4 regions of the Rhizobium sp. BK377 genome follow, and region 1 is predicted to be linked to each of the others. Evidence: predicted binding sites of a transcription regulator. Region 1 holds the regulator's gene; each other region holds the start of a gene.
What was found. The regulator LexA, encoded in region 1, represses DNA repair genes until DNA is damaged. The targets are predictions, from matches to a motif close to TGTTCNNNNTGTGTTCNG.
Positions count from the first base shown of each region.

Region 2: a site for LexA is predicted at 1,738-1,755, ahead of FHT92_RS01835 (DUF5680 domain-containing protein). Genes of this name have one in related genera too.
Region 3: a site for LexA is predicted at 1,906-1,923, ahead of FHT92_RS05950 (ATP-dependent helicase). Genes of this name have one in related genera too.
Region 4: a site for LexA is predicted at 2,240-2,257, ahead of FHT92_RS07140 (YifB family Mg chelatase-like AAA ATPase). Genes of this name have one in related genera too.

Region 1 is NZ_JACIAC010000001.1:98,683-102,641, forward strand. It holds gene kdsA (3-deoxy-8-phosphooctulonate synthase) at 1-273, opposite strand, end outside; gene FHT92_RS00460 (VOC family protein) at 270-1,157, opposite strand; gene lexA (transcriptional repressor LexA) at 1,353-2,078, shown strand; gene FHT92_RS00470 (ComEC/Rec2 family competence protein) at 2,059-3,959, opposite strand, start outside.
Region 2 is NZ_JACIAC010000001.1:363,701-367,659, forward strand. It holds gene dnaE (DNA polymerase III subunit alpha) at 1-1,503, opposite strand, end outside; gene FHT92_RS01835 (DUF5680 domain-containing protein) at 1,816-2,277, shown strand; gene FHT92_RS01840 (ABC transporter ATP-binding protein) at 2,281-2,964, opposite strand; gene FHT92_RS01845 (lipoprotein-releasing ABC transporter permease subunit) at 3,019-3,959, opposite strand, start outside.
Region 3 is NZ_JACIAC010000001.1:1,192,385-1,196,343, forward strand. It holds gene FHT92_RS05930 (DUF982 domain-containing protein) at 328-570, shown strand; gene FHT92_RS05935 (hypothetical protein) at 805-1,068, opposite strand; gene FHT92_RS05940 (BON domain-containing protein) at 1,154-1,417, opposite strand; gene FHT92_RS05945 (hypothetical protein) at 1,585-1,866, shown strand; gene FHT92_RS05950 (ATP-dependent helicase) at 1,978-3,959, shown strand, end outside.
Region 4 is NZ_JACIAC010000001.1:1,444,035-1,447,993, reverse strand. It holds gene rsmI (16S rRNA (cytidine(1402)-2'-O)-methyltransferase) at 1-54, shown strand, start outside; gene FHT92_RS07155 (YraN family protein) at 47-415, shown strand; gene FHT92_RS07150 (cupin domain-containing protein) at 572-1,075, shown strand; gene gshB (glutathione synthase) at 1,172-2,119, shown strand; gene FHT92_RS07140 (YifB family Mg chelatase-like AAA ATPase) at 2,318-3,850, shown strand.

The DNA of each region.
Region 1 (3,959 bases):
GAGATCGGCAAAAACTTCCATTGCCTTTTCCAAGCCGATACCGCGCTTGGCGGAAATAGAGGTACGGTTCGCCTTGTCATAGGAGGTCTTGTAGACGAGGCCGATGTCGAGCTTGGCGCACAACTCCTTCAGCGTGCCACCAACCATGAAAGCATGCTCGCGGCTTTCCATCTGGCACGGGCCTGCGATGAGCGAAAGCTTGGCGGAATTGGAAAACAGAACCTGGCCAGCGCCTTCGCCGATCCGGACCTCTGCATTGGTAGTGGAGCTCATGATGTTTCCTCGAAGGCGAAGAGCACGCCCTGTCCGGGCGTGGGCTTCACCAGAATACGGTTGCCCTTGCGTGTATAGGTCACCCCGTTAGCAGCCAAATGCGCTTCTGTCACGGCCAGATCGCCGACGGCAAAGAGGACGGCCCGGCCGCGCAGGCCGCGATCGGTATCCGGTATCACCAGATCGTAGTAGGCCTCCAGCCCCTCAGGGGTCATCAGGCTGATTTTCGCTTTTCCGGTAGGGACGTCCAGCCCGAAACTCGTTTCCTCCGCAGAGGCAGCTTTTGCGGCCGTGCGAACGAACTCGCTGAAGGCTGCCGGCTCCTGCGCGGTGAGAACAATCTCGGCAATGTTTGTCACGCCGTTGGCATGAGTCTCCAGCGCGCTGCGGTCGGCAGGAAGCGGGTTGACGCGCTCGACAGCGAAGAGAAAGAAATCCGGCGCCCGGAGATCGCCGGCAAAAGCGAGCCGAAAGCCGGCAACGCTTTCGGTACCATCAGGCATTTTCACAGGACGTTCGAACTGCAGCACAGAACCTGCACTTATGCCGTCCCTCGCGAACCGAGCATGTTCATGCCTCGCATCCGCTGTCGCGAAGGCGATGGCGGACAGTCCCTCGCCGCCGCAGCGGAAGCGGAAAGCCTGGTTGCGGGCAGTAAAAACATTCCCCTCACGCGCCGTCTCCTCGCTTTCCTCCACACTCGCCACACCCAACGGCTCGATATAGGTTTTATCGGCGAAGAAAACGCAGGCATTTTCCGTGCCAAAGGGATGTCGGGCATCGGGCGCGACGGTAAAGCCAAGCTTGCCCAGCCTTTCGCGCGCAAGATCAATATCGGTAACCGGCAAAACGAGATGATCGATCGGAAGCGTTTCTTGGCTCATCAGTTCCCTCCAGCAACTACAAGGAGATGTGCTTCAGCAAGCGCCATGAGACAAGGCCGGGAAGGCTTGGGGGCCAAGAAAAATAAAATTCTCGACAGAATGAACAGAAGTTTTACGAAAATTTAGCTACTTGCAGAACACATATGGAACATATAGTGTCCGTTCTGGATTTGTTTCAAGATGGGGTTAGACGCCATGCTTACGCGCAAACAACAGGAACTCCTTCTTTTCATTCACGAAAGGATGAAGGAGTCAGGCGTTCCGCCGTCTTTCGACGAAATGAAGGACGCTCTGGATCTGGCCTCAAAATCCGGTATCCATCGGCTGATCACGGCGCTCGAGGAACGCGGTTTCATTCGCCGGCTTCCGAACCGGGCTCGTGCGCTCGAAGTCATCAAATTGCCGGAAGCCTATAACCCAAGCCTGCAGCAGCGGCGCGGCTTTTCGCCGAGCGTCATCGAGGGCAGTCTTGGCAAACCCCAGCCGGTGGCACCTCCTGCCTCGGCAAAGCCCGCACCCGCGGCCGATAACAGCAATGCGGTCTCCGTTCCCGTCATGGGCCGCATCGCTGCCGGTGTTCCGATCTCGGCAATCCAGAACAATACGCATGACATCACCGTTCCCGCCGATATGCTGGGTTCAGGCGAGCATTATGCCCTCGAAGTTCGCGGCGACTCGATGATCGAAGCCGGGATTTTCGATGGCGACACGGTTATTATCCGCAATGGCAGCACCGCCAATCCGGGCGATATCGTCGTCGCGCTGGTCGATGACGAGGAAGCCACGCTCAAGCGCTTCCGCCGCAAGGGCGCATCGATTGCGCTCGAGGCAGCAAACCCTGCTTACGAGACCCGCATTTTTCCACCGGACCGTGTCAAGGTCCAGGGCAAGCTCGTCGGCCTCATTCGCCGCTATCACTGACCGGCGACAGGCTGGCGTCTGCGAATGTGTTGCTGCGCCAGTCATAGGCGCGGTGGCGCATCCAAGGGCGCCGCAATGTGTCGAATGCGATTGCGACCTCCGCTCCTTTATCGGTGAATCGAAGTTCAACAGAACCCGTCTTGCGCAGCGTTTCGCCGGTAAAGAGCAGCGCGCCGGAACGGCAACGGTCGAAGCGCAATCGAACAGCGGTCACGACAATATCAGCCGTATCACAGGCGGGCCCGAGATAGGCAGCATTGTCGATGACGGTCAGTTTCTTTCCATTGCCGAGCAAGGCGGTGCACCAGGCGCTCTTCAGGCAGGAGAAGCGTGAAGGGCGACCGGTGGCAACTGACTGTTTCATCGCCTCTCTCGCTTCATCCTGTTGTTCTGGCGAGAGCTGCAGCCTTTTGCCGTCTGGCGCAGTGGGTGGCGCCTTGGCAACTTGGAGCATAACCGGCTTCTGATGCTCTTCGATCGCAAGTGCCCTCTGCCATTGTTCGAAGATGAAGGCGGGCGGCTTTTCACGGTTCGAAGCCATCGCCTGTCCGTCGATTATAGCGACTAGGCCGCCATCTTCGGAAATGGCGATGTCGGGCATCGCTTGTGACGGAAGCAGCACTACAGCAAGCGTTGAGACCGCCACAATTGCGGTTCCCATGTGCTGCAGACGGGTTCTGAGCAGGGTCAGCAGCAGAAAGCCGAAGACGGCTGCCGGGAAGTACCAACCGGGCAAGCGGCCCACATCAATATTGCCACCCCAGCCCGATACCGTCGTTGCGATTTTTATCACCAGATCAAGCCCGAAGCCTGCAACCTGCCATACCGGACCATCAAGGCCAAAAGGCATCAGCAGCATCGCCAGCATCCCGGCCGGCATGACGATGAAGGAAATAACCGGCATAGCCGCGAGATTTGCCGGCAGGCCATAGGCAGTCAGGCGGTGGAAATGCTCGATCGAAAACAGTGCCGTCGAGAAACCACCGATCAACGACGTCAGGAAGACGCCCCCGAAGAATCCGCCGACGACGAAGAAGGGTTTCATGATCGGCAGCTTGGCAAAGGCATTCTCCCGCATCGGGCGCCCCTTCCAGAGATCGTAGCCGGCAACCAGGGCAAGCGTCGCGGCGAAAGACATCTGGAAGCTTGGTCCGAGCACTTCCGATGGCGAGACGGCGAGGATCACGAGAGCGGAAAGCGCCACGTTTCTGAGACTGATCGACGGACGGTCGAAGAAGACGGCTACCAGCATGATCGCCATCATGATGAAGGCGCGTTCGGCGGAGACGGCAAAACCCGAGATCAGATAGTAGGCCGTCACCGCAGCGAGCGCGCCGGCCGCCGCGATCTTCTTGGTCGGCCATGCCTGGGCAATGCCGGGAAACAGGCTGAGAATGACGCGGAGGCCGACAAAGAAGATGCCGGCGGAGAGCGCCATGTTGAGACCGGAGATCGCGATGATATGCGCAAGGCCGGATTGCCGCAGCGCTTCCGTCGTTTCATCCGAGATCGCCCGTCTCTCGTCGGTGACAAGTGAAGCGGCAAAGGCCCCGGTGTCGCCAGGCAGCGTAGAGCGAATCCGATCGCCGATGCCGGTTCTCAGGCTGTAGAGCCGTTCCAGAACGATCCCGGCGACCGAACCCGCTTGCTCCGGCTGTTCCGCAACCTTCTTCGGCGCGCCATAGAAGAAGCCGTTCGCACCAATGCCATCGAAATAGGCGCTGAAGGCGAAATCGTTGAGATGTGGGAGCGCCGGTCCGGCCGGAGGCGTGATGCGCGCCCTGCCCTCGATAACGTCGCCGAGTTCGAACGGCTGGGTGGCGCCGCGGACCAGCACGGAGATGCGTTCGGGCGGACGCTTGAGCTCGGGAGCATCCGTAC
Region 2 (3,959 bases), 270 kb from region 1:
CTCGATCGCCTTGGAAAGCGGCGTCGGGTTTGCCGGGTTATTCGGCACCAGTTTGCAGATCTTGTCGACCTGACCGTAGGGCATTTCCAGGACGCGGCCGACGTCGCGCAGTGCGGCGCGCGCCTGGAGCGAACCGAAAGTAATGATCTGCGCCACCTGCTCGCGCCCATATTTACGCTGCACGTAACGGATCACCTCTTCACGGCGGTCCTGGCAGAAGTCGATATCGAAGTCCGGCATCGAGACGCGTTCCGGATTGAGGAAGCGTTCGAAGAGCAGCGAAAAACGCAGCGGATCGACATCAGTGATGGTCAATGCATAGGCGACCAGCGAACCCGCACCCGAACCGCGGCCAGGACCGACGGGAATGTCATTCTGCTTGGCCCACTTGATGAAGTCCGCAACGATCAGGAAGTAGCCGGGGAACTTCATGCGCTCGATGACGCTGAGCTCGAATTCCAGCCGCTCGCGGTAATCCTTCTCCTCGTAACCTGCCGACATGCCGAGCGTGGCCAAACGCATATCGAGCCCCTCCTGTGCCTGGCGGCGGAGTTCGAGCGCCTCGGCGCGTTCGGCCTCTTCAGGATCGTCCGTGGCGCCAGTGAAGCGCGGCAGGATCGGCTTGCGGGTCTTCAGAACGAAGGAGCAGCGCCGGGCGATCTCGACGGTGTTTTCCAATGCCTCCGGGAGATCGGCGAAGAGCTTTTCCATTTCGGCGCGGCTCTTCAGGTAGTGATCCGGAGATAGACGGAATCGGCTGTCGTCGGAAACAATGGCGTTGTGAGCGACCGCCATCAGCGCGTCGTGGGCATCATAATCGTCACGCGTCGGGAAGAAGGCTTCATTGGTCGCGACCAGCGGCAGGTCGTGCTTATAGGCGAGGCCGACAATCTTCTGTTCGTGGCGCTTGTCGTAGGTGCCGTGCCGCTGCAGTTCCACATAGAGCCGATCGCCGAAGATGCGCTTCAGCGTCAGGAGCCGGGTCTCCGCATGCGCGGCATGACCGTCCTTGAGCGGCATGTCGATCGGCCCGGTCGAGGCACCCGTCAACGCTATCAGGCCTTCCGTGCCGATCTCATCCAGCCACGAGGCGCGGATGTGAATTGTCGAGTTGCCCTCGCCGCCGAGATAGGCGCGGCTGACAAGATCGACCAGCCGCTCATAGCCTGCGTCGGTCGCGGACAGAAGTACGATGGAAGGTAGCTTGACCAGCGCCTGCTGACCTCCCCGCTTTTCGGTTTCGAGGCCGTCTTCCATATCGATCGATACCTGGCAGCCGATGATTGGCTGGAGCCCGTCATCCATCGCTTTCTGGGAAAACTCCAGGGCGACGAAGAGATTGTTGGTATCGGTGATGGCAATGGCTGGCTGATTGTCGCTCGCTGCCTTGTAGAGGATCTTTTTGAGAGGCAATGCGCCTTCAAGCAGGGAATAGGCGGAATGAACCCTCAGATGCACGAAGCCTGGCTTTCCGCCGATCGCACCCTGTTCCGCATCCGCCATGACGTGCCCTTCCAACTGCATCAATGAAGAATGCGCATTGTCGGCATCGAAGGCGATTCTGTCCAGAAAAAGTCCTACTTCGGGACCGCATGGCTGCCATGCGATCCCCTGAATTCTTACATTGCCATCACGATCAGCGAGAAGCTGGCAACGAACATTGCGATGGAGGTGAATGCTGCGATATCACGGATCATGTCAGTCATCTGGCTCTCCTTTGCTCTTATGTTTTTAGTTTGTTCGATGTATGTTCCGTTGTCAACAGGATTCCACCCCGCTTCTGCGGGACATGGTTAACATCGGAGCAGAGGGACTATGAACGTTCTGGAACTCAACAGCTTCATTGTCGAAGCCAAATCGCGGACATATGTTGCCGGCGCCAAGGCCCAGCCTTCCTATCGGATCGGCGCCCATGACCTTAGCTACAAGCGCGGCATCTGGCGCTATCTGGACAGCTATTTCGGCGGTACGGATTTTGCCGGTCAGGAAGTCGTGTGGCTGGAGGAAAAACCGGTCTGGGTGATGAACTATTTCGGGCGGATCATCGAGCCCGATATCATCGACGGAACTGTCGCCGGCGCGATCATTAGCGCCGCGCTGTCACAGCTCTACAAGCAGGGCCGCTTCCTCGGCGGCATGGTCTTCGATCATTCGCTGGGGCGCTATGTCGATGCGAGCGAAGGCGACTGCACGCATTTCCGTGGCCACGAATTCATCCTTGTCGATGGTCAAAAGGCCTATGAGCTCGATTATCGCGGCGGGCTGATTATCCCCTGATGATCAGAAATCCACGACCTTGCCGTCGGAGATCGTGACGCGCCGGTCCATGCGCCGGGCAAGCTCGTGGTTGTGTGTGGCGATCAGCGCGGCAAGGCCGGACTGACGCACCAGAGCCTCCAGAGCGTCGAAGACATAGCTCGCGGTTTCCGGGTCGAGATTGCCGGTCGGCTCGTCCGCCAGAAGCAGGCTCGGCGCATTGGCAACGGCGCGCGCAATGGCCACGCGCTGCTGCTCACCGCCGGAAAGCTCGCCTGGGCGATGCGTACCGCGGTGGCCGATGCGCATATAATCCAGAAGCATCTTTGCCCGCTCGCTCGCTTCCTTCCATGAGAGGCCGGCGATGAGCTGCGGCATCATGATGTTCTCCTGCGCCGAGAATTCCGGCAGCAGGTGATGGAACTGATAAACAAAGCCGATCTCGCCGCGGCGGATGGCAGTGCGCTTGTCATCGGAGAGGCCATCACAGGGGCGGCCGTTGACCGTGACTTCTCCGCCATCAGGATGCTCCAGCAGGCCCGCCACATGCAAAAGCGTCGACTTGCCCGTCCCTGACGGTGCAACCAGCGCCACCATCTCACCGCTCGTCAGCGAGAAATCCGCGCCCTTGAGGATGGTCAGCAGCGTTTCGCCCTGTCCGTAATGGCGCTCGACGCCCGAAAGCTTGAGAACGACGTTGCGTTTCATGAATGCGGCATTCCTTGGATTTGGCCTTGGATCATGCATGACCTTGGTCCCGGCCTATTCGTAACGGAGGGCCTGGACGGGGTCGAGGCGGGAGGCGCGCCAGGCGGGGAAGATCGTCGCGATGAAAGAGAGCGTCAGCGCCATGATGACGACAGAAACTGTTTCGCTCACATCCATTTCCGCCGGCAACTGGCTCAGGAAATAGAGCTGCGGATCGAAAAGCACTGTGCCCGATACCCAGGAGAAGAACTGGCGGATGGATTCGATGTTGATGCAGACGAACACGCCGAGCAGCACGCCGGCGATCGTGCCGACGATGCCGATCGCAGCCCCCGTCATAAAGAAGATGCGCATGATGGCGCCGGAGCTTGCGCCCATGGTACGCAGGATCGCGATATCGCTGCCCTTGTCTTTCACCAGCATGATGAGACCGGAGATGATGTTAAGCGCAGCGACGAGCACGATCAGCGTCAGGATCATGAACATCACATTGCGCTCGACCTGCAGGGCGGAGAAGAAGGTCTGGTTGCGCTGGCGCCAGTCGGTGATGGCGATCTGCCGGCCGGCCGCCTCCTCCACCTTGGGCCTCAGATTGTCGATATCATCAGGGTTGTTGACGAAGAGTTCGATCGACTGCACCAGCCCGTCGGCATTGAAATAAAGCTGCGATTCCTCGAGTGGCATATAGATGATCGAGGCATCGTATTCCGACATGCCGATCTCGAAGAGGCCGGAAATTTTGTAGGACTTGATACGCGGATTGACACCCATCGGCGTTACGTCACCCTCCGGTGATGTCAGCGTAATCAGGTCGCCCGCCCGCAGTCCCAGCTGATCGGCCATGCGGCTTCCGACCAGAACGCCGTCGCCCGCGGCAAAACCCACCATATCGCCGGACTTGATGTTATCGGAAACCGTCTTGAGCTTGGTCAGGTCTTCGGCCCGAGTGCCGCGCACGAGCGCGCCAGTGCTGCCGCCCGTCTGCGAAGAGGCCA
Region 3 (3,959 bases), 1.1 Mb from region 1:
CGACGCCTCATTTCGGCGAAGAAGAAGACAGAGCAGGTAATCAAGTCGGCGTAGTCCAATCAGGCAAAATCCGTGCAGTGCATTTTCACGTTGGTGGAAAGACAAATGTTGCCATATGGATGCGGAAACCCACATCTACCCTTGGCAAGGGTGAGGTCGGTGGTTCAATCCCACCGGCAGTTTTCTCCTTTAGCATTATACACCGCGCCAATCGGCGCCATTGCTGCCGGCAAAAATCTCGCTAGAATATTAGCATTCTGAAGCCTTTGCGGAGGAACCCGAAGGCGTCATTCAATGTTTCTATCGGGACATGCTGGAGGAGCGTCGATGGCGACTGAACGATGGAATAGTCCGATCAAGGTAGGTTTCGAAGGAGCGGGAGCGCGCACGGTTAACGGACCATTCGATGCTCTGGCATGCCTTGCCGAACATTGGCCTGCCGTGCGCGGATTGAAATATCTGAAGGCACGCAGCGCCTGCCGCGCCGCACTCGATGGAAGAAAGACCGTCGAAGAGGCCCGCGCGGAGTTTATGGCGGCGGCGGAGGAAGCAAAGCTTAAAGTGCATTAAGCTTTCAGCGGCGATATCGGACCTAAAAAGTCCGACCTGTTCCGAAACGAAGCAATGCTTAATTTTCACTTAACCCGGCACGGAGCTGGCGCAGGGCTTTGTCTCGAAAAACATTGCGCCATTCATCTGTTCATCAATAGAACGAGGCCAGCCGTCATGATGATGGTTAGAGGCTCGTCACCCTCTGCGGGAGACTGCAGACGAGCCCCCTCAAAAAAACGTCGGAATATTTGATCAACAATTCGAAGTATTCTCCTCTATGACCTGAATATATCCCACGCCGATGATTGTGCCATCTGCGGCACGGATGAAGGACGGCAGGTAATGCGGTTCAATACGCTTGCAGATGGTGGCGCTGGTATATTCATTCAGCGCAGTTTCGTCTTTCGGCAAGGCCGAATAATTGATGTCGGTTTCGAGCGAGGCATAGGCGGAGCCGGCAAAAGCGCCACACCCAAGAAGAAGGACCGCGGCCCACAGACGGATAAGCGTTTGCATTATTATCTCCTGCATTGAAACCAGCTTTTCAACACGCGAGACGGCGAGTTGGTTCCTTGGAAGTGACTCCGGGGCAGATGGCGATTTATCTCACCAGCAGACGGCAATGCACGTTGCCGCTTCCGACAACGTCCTCGGCGATTGCCAAGGCCCGCTCGCTGTCGCCCCATTGGCGTACGAAACCTTCGAGAATGACGCAGGGGCCGATGGTGGAGACGATGATTTCGGCCGCATCGAGATCGGCTGCGGCATGCAGGGCGCTTTCCGTGGACGCGCGCTTGGCGGCAGCGTTGTGGTCCTGCATCCAGGCTTCCTCGTGAATTGCAGAGCCGTAAAACCGCATCACCATGACCGTTCTTGACGTTGGCTGACAGGAACCTAACGCAAGAGGACGACGTTTGTTGCCCTCCGCAGCCGGCCGGATGCATAGTCGCCGCGATGGCGGTGCTCGGACACTCACGTCCCCGCCGGAGCCATCGGCAGAAGCCCCAGGCAATTGCCGCCGAGGAAATAGTGATGAAAGCGCTGGTGTCTGCCCTTCTTGCCACGATCCTTCTGGCCGCACCTCTGCTGGCCGGCTGTTCAGCCGCGGATGCGCCTGCGCTGGAGCCCATTCCCGGCAGCATCACCTATGGCGGGCAACCAGGCACCAAGCTGACGAAATCGCCGATCGGCAGCGCCGTCCACAATGATTTCTACGATCAGCAGGGTCAGCGCGTCTACGAAACCTATATTCTCCAGCCCGACCGCAGCCTGAAGCTGGTGCGGCGCGAGATCGTGCCGGACTTCCCGCAATAGTGCATGGCAACCCGCGCGTGCTTGACAGCGGCGCCAATCGAGAACATCCAAGGAACATCTGATTTTATTCGCAGGCGCTGATTCTCCCGCGAAGCCCAACCGGACGGCTGGATGTATCTCGAAAGACTCAATCCCCAGCAGCGCATGGCCGTGGAGCACGGCACACTCACAGACGGCAGCCATGTGGCCGGGCCGCTGCTGGTCATCGCCGGCGCCGGCTCCGGCAAGACGAATACGCTTGCCCATCGCGTCGCGCATCTCATCCTCAAGGGCGCCGATCCGCGTCGTATCCTGCTGATGACCTTTTCCCGCCGGGCTGCAGCCGAAATGGGCCGGCGCGTCGAGCGTATCTGCGGCGAGGTGCTCGGAAAGAATTCCGGCATCATGGCCGATGCGCTCGCCTGGAGCGGCACTTTCCACGGTATCGGCGCGCGGCTCTTGCGCGACTATGCCGAACAGATCGGCATAGACCCGGCCTTTTCCATCCATGACCGGGAAGACAGCGCCGATCTGATGAACCTCGTGCGCCACGATCTCGGCTTCTCCAGGACCGAAAGCCGGTTTCCGACGAAGGGCACCTGCCTTGCGATCTATTCGCGGGCGGTGAACTCCGAAACCGAGCTGCCCTTGGTGCTTCGTGACGCCTTTCCCTGGTGCTCCACCTGGGAAAACCAGCTTCGCGAGCTTTTCGCCTGTTATGTCGAGTCGAAACAGAGCCAGAATGTGCTCGATTACGATGACCTGCTGCTCTACTGGGCGCAGATGGTGGCCGAGCCCATGATTGCCGAGGATATCGGCAGCCGCTTCGACCATGTCCTTGTTGACGAGTATCAGGACACCAACAAGCTGCAGTCTTCGATCCTGCTTGCTTTGAAACCGACCGGCCAAGGCCTGACCGTCGTCGGCGACGACGCGCAGTCGATCTATTCGTTCCGCGCGGCGACGGTGCGCAATATCCTTGATTTTCCGGCCTCTTTCAGTCCGGCTGCCAATATCGTCACGCTCGACCGTAACTACCGCTCGACGCAGCCGATCCTTGCCGCCGCCAACGCAGTCATCGATCTTGCCTCCGAGCGTTTCACCAAGAACCTCTGGACGGAGCGGGAATCGCCGGAGCGGCCGCGGCTGGTGACGGTGCGCGACGAAAACGATCAGGCGCGCTATGTGGCCGACAAGATCCTCGACAATCGCGAGGAGGGCGTGAAGCTGAAGAGCCAGGCCGTGCTCTTCCGCGCCTCACATCACAGCGGCCCGCTGGAAGTCGAACTGACGCGCCGCAACATTCCCTTCGTGAAGTTTGGTGGGCTCAAATTCCTCGACAGCGCGCATGTGAAGGACATGTTGGCAGCGCTTCGCTTCGCCCAGAACCCGCGCGACCGGGTGGCGGGTTTCCGGCTGATGCAGATCTTGCCGGGTATTGGGCCTTCCACGGCGCAGAAGGTGCTGGACCATATGGCCGAGGACCCGAGCCCGGTGATGGCTCTCGCCGCCATGCCCGCGCCGCCACGCTCGGGCGAGGACTGGACATCCTTCGTTTCCACCATGCAGGAACTGAAGACCGGCAAGGCCGGCTGGCCTGCCGAGATCGAACTGGTGCGGCAATGGTATGAGCCGCATCTGGAACGACTGCATGAAGATGCGAGCGCAAGGCTTGCCGATCTCATACAGCTCGAACAGATCGCTGGCGGCTATGCCTCGCGCGAGCGCTTTCTGACGGAGCTTACGCTCGATCCGCCGGATGCGACCTCGGACCAGGCAGGAGTGCCGCTGCTCGACGAGGACTATCTCATCCTTTCGACCATCCATTCGGCCAAGGGGCAGGAATGGACCAAGGTCTTCATGCTGAACGTCATCGACGGCTGCATCCCTTCAGATCTCGCCGTCGGCACGACTGCGGAAATCGAAGAAGAGCGCAGGCTGCTCTACGTGGCGATGACACGCGCCAAGGATAGCCTCGATCTCGTCGTACCGCAGCGCTTCTTCACCTATGGTCAGAATTCGCAAGGCGACCGGCATGTCTATGCGTCGCGCAGCCGCTTCATTCCCGCGACACTGCTGCAATTCTTCGAAGTCTGCGGCTGGCCGCAGGCCAA
Region 4 (3,959 bases), 1.3 Mb from region 1:
CCGCGCAAGGTGCTCTACCAGAAGCTTCTCGACATGAAGGCGGCGAATGGCTGACGGCGAAGCAACGCTCCGCAGGAGAAATGCGCTGCGCCGCGGCGCGGCGGCGGAATATATCGCCGCCATTTTCCTGATGCTGAAAGGTTATCGCATTCTCGCCCTGCGGCACCGGACGAAGCTCGGCGAGATCGATATTATCGCCCGCAAGGGGGATCTGGCCGTCTTTGTCGAGGTCAAGGCGCGCGCCGACGAAACGGGCGCGGTGGATGCTGTGTCCTACGCGTCGCAAAAACGCATCCGGGCTGCGAGCGATCTCTGGCTCGCCCGTCAGCGCGATTATGCTCGGCTTTCGCAACGCTACGATATTGTCGCGATATTGCCGGGGAGGCTGCCTCGCCATTTCCCTGATGCTTTCTAGGATTTTGCCGCGTCGCACTTGCGGCGGTGTGGTGGTGCCACGCAGTCGTCGGCGACCAATAAGCTTTCGTTAAAATTTTAGCGTCTGCTTGAACGGGCTTTTACGACTCTTCTGTTATCCACGGCTCAGCTAGGGGTAGCAAACTGGGGGTAAGTCATGGCCTTGAAGATGATGCTTGCAACCGCCGTCGCCATGGCTGCGCGGTCCGTGCCTTACGCCACGTTGAAGTCATCAGGCAGGTCTTTCGTTGCGCAGGCAAGCGACGGCATGGTCCTGAAATCAACGCCGATCAATCCGGACTGGATCATCAGCGGCAATCCGCAGGCGCGCACGGCAGAACATTCCCGTGGCCATGACGAGGCATCGCTGACGGCGATCTGGGATTGCACATCAGGCGAATTCCGCTGGCGTTTCGGTTGGGACGAGACGGTCATGATCCTTGAAGGCGAGGTGCACGTCACCACTGGAGACGGCGTGGAGCGCACACTGCAGACGGGCGATGTCGCTTTCTTTGCCGGCGGCACCTGGGCGAACTGGCGGGTGGACAATTACGTTCGCAAGGTCGCCTTCCTGCGCAAGCCTTTCCCAAAGCCGCTCGCCATTGCCTATCGCCTGCGCAACCTCTTGCGCAACGGTGGCGGCACCGGCATAGCGGCCTGAAAATTGCGCCGGCGGAGGCGCCAGAAGCCATTGATTGCCGTTGCGTTTGATGCCTGACCGACCTACATCTGGGCGGCATCAGCGCAAGGGACGGAAATGGCCAAGATCAAGAACGTAGCGGTCCAGATGGACCATGTCTCCGGCATCAATATAGCGGGCGATTCCACCTTCGCCATGAGCCTTGAGGCGCAGGCGCGTGGCTACAAGCTCTTCCATTACACGCCCGACCGCCTGAGTTTGCGCGATGACAAGCTCTATGCCACCGTCGAGCCGATGGTACTGCGCGACGTCAAGGGCGATCATTATGAACTCGGAGCGCCTGAGCGCATCGACCTGTCGACCATGGATGTCGTCCTGCTGCGCCAGGACCCGCCTTTCGACATGTCCTACATCACCTCGACGCATCTGCTGGAGCGCATCCATCCGAAGACGCTCGTCGTCAATGATCCCGCCTGGGTGCGCAACTCTCCGGAAAAGATCTTCGTCACTGAATTTTCCGACCTGATGCCGAAGACGCTGATCACCAAGGATCCGGGCGAGATCCGCCGATTCCGCGACGAGATGGGCGACATCATCCTGAAGCCGCTCTACGGCAATGGCGGCGCCGGCGTTTTCCATTCCACCAAGGACGATCGCAACCTGTCCTCGCTGCTCGAAATGTTCGGCCAACTCTTCCGCGAGCCTTTCATCGCTCAGCAGTACCTGCCTGACGTGCGTAGGGGCGACAAGCGCATCATCCTCGTCGACGGTGAATTTGCCGGCGCCATAAATCGCGTCCCGGCGGAACACGATAGCCGCTCCAACATGCATGTCGGCGGTCGTGCCGAGCCGACCGAACTGACGGCACGCGAAAAGGAAATCTGCGAGCGCATCGGCCCGGCTCTGCGCGAACGCGGCTTCCTGCTCGTCGGCATCGACGTGATCGGCGATTATATGACCGAGATCAACGTGACCTCGCCGACCGGCATCCGCGAAGTGAAGAAGTTCGGCGGCGCCGATATCGCAAGCCTGTTGTGGGATGCGATCGAGCGCAAGCGCGGCTAAAGCAAAGCCAAGAACAGACCACAAAAATTGTTCTTGTCGTTCCGCCTTTGATCCCTTCCGTTCCAGGATTACAACCCGCCGCAATTTGATTGCAGCGGATAGCTGAATTCGTTCGCTTATCGTTCTTGTTTTATTCCGGCTTCCATGCCAGATTGTGACCGGCTTCATAGGTTGGGGTTCAGGGTCACGAGGCAGGGCATGGTCGCGCGCGTCAGTACGGTTGCATTTCAGGGCATTGAAGGTGTTCCGGTCGAGGTCCAGGTCATGGTCGCTCCCGGGAAAATGGGGATCCAGATCGTCGGGCTTCCGGATAAAGCGGTTGCGGAAAGCCGAGAGCGGGTGCAGGCCGCCCTGCACGCTTCCGGTCTGGCGCTGCCATCCAAGCGCGTGACCGTCAACCTTGCGCCCGCGGATCTTCCCAAAGAAGGCAGTCACTTCGACCTTCCGATCGCGCTCGGCTTGATGGCAGCTCTCGGCGCCATCCCGGCGGATGCCTTGTCCGACTATGTCGTCGTCGGCGAACTCAATCTCGATGGTACGATTGCAGCAATCGCTGGCGCTCTGCCGGCGGCAATCGGTGCCAACGCGAGTGGGAAAGGCCTGATCTGTCCGGCCGAAAGCGGATCCGAGGCCGCCTGGGCCGGGTCAGACGTCGACATTCTGGCGCCGCGGAGCCTGATAGCACTCGCCAATCATTTCCGCGGCACACAGATCCTTTCGCGCCCGGAACCGTCCATTCGCCCGAACGCCGCCAATCTGCCCGATCTCGCCGAGATCAAGGGACAGGAAAGCGCCAAGCGGGCGCTGGAAGTGGCCGCCGCCGGCGGCCATAACCTATTGATGGTTGGGCCGCCGGGCTCCGGCAAGTCGATGCTGGCTTCGAGACTGCCATCCATCCTGCCGCCGCTCTCGGCCGCCGAATTGCTTGAAGTCTCGATGATCCATTCCATCGCCGGTCAGCTCTCCGGCGGCAAGCTTTCCGACCGCAGGCCCTACCGCACGCCGCACCATTCGGCGACGATGGCCGCCCTCATCGGCGGCGGCCTGCGCGCCAGGCCAGGCGAGGCTTCGCTTGCCCATCACGGCGTGCTTTTCCTCGACGAGTTTCCGGAATTCGCACCGCAGGTGCTCGACGCCTTGCGCCAGCCGCTGGAAAGCGGCGAATGCGTCATCGCGCGCGCCAATCACCGCGTCTCCTATCCGGCGCGGATCCAGCTCATTGCCGCCATGAATCCCTGCCGCTGTGGCATGGCGGGCGAGCCCGGCCACACCTGTGCCCGAGGGCCGCGCTGCATGACCGATTATCAAGCCCGCATTTCCGGCCCGCTGATGGACCGCATCGATATCCGCATCGACGTGCCGGCCGTTTCCGCCGCCGACCTCATCCGGCCGACGGTCGCCGAAGCGAGTGCCGATGTTGCCCGGCGCGTTGCGCGTGCGCGCGACATTCAGCGCGAACGTTATGCTGCTGCAGGCGCTGTGGGCATTTCCACCAATGCAGGATGCTCGACGGCAATGATCGAGAAGTTCGCCGAGCCGGATGCTGCGGGATTGCAGTTGTTGCGAGATGCCGCGGACAAGATGAAGTTTTCGGCGCGCGGTTACCACCGCGTCCTGAAGGTCGCCCGCACGCTTGCCGATCTCGACGGCAATGAAATGGTCGGACGTATTCACCTCGCGGAGGCGATTTCCTACCGCGTTGCCGGTGCGCGGCTAACGGCAGCGGCATAAGGTTGAGTGACTGGTGAGCAGTGATAAGTGAGTAGCGGCTCACAATAATCGGCAAACCAAAGCGATTTGCGGCAGGCACCGAAAGCAGCCTCAGTCACTACTCACTACT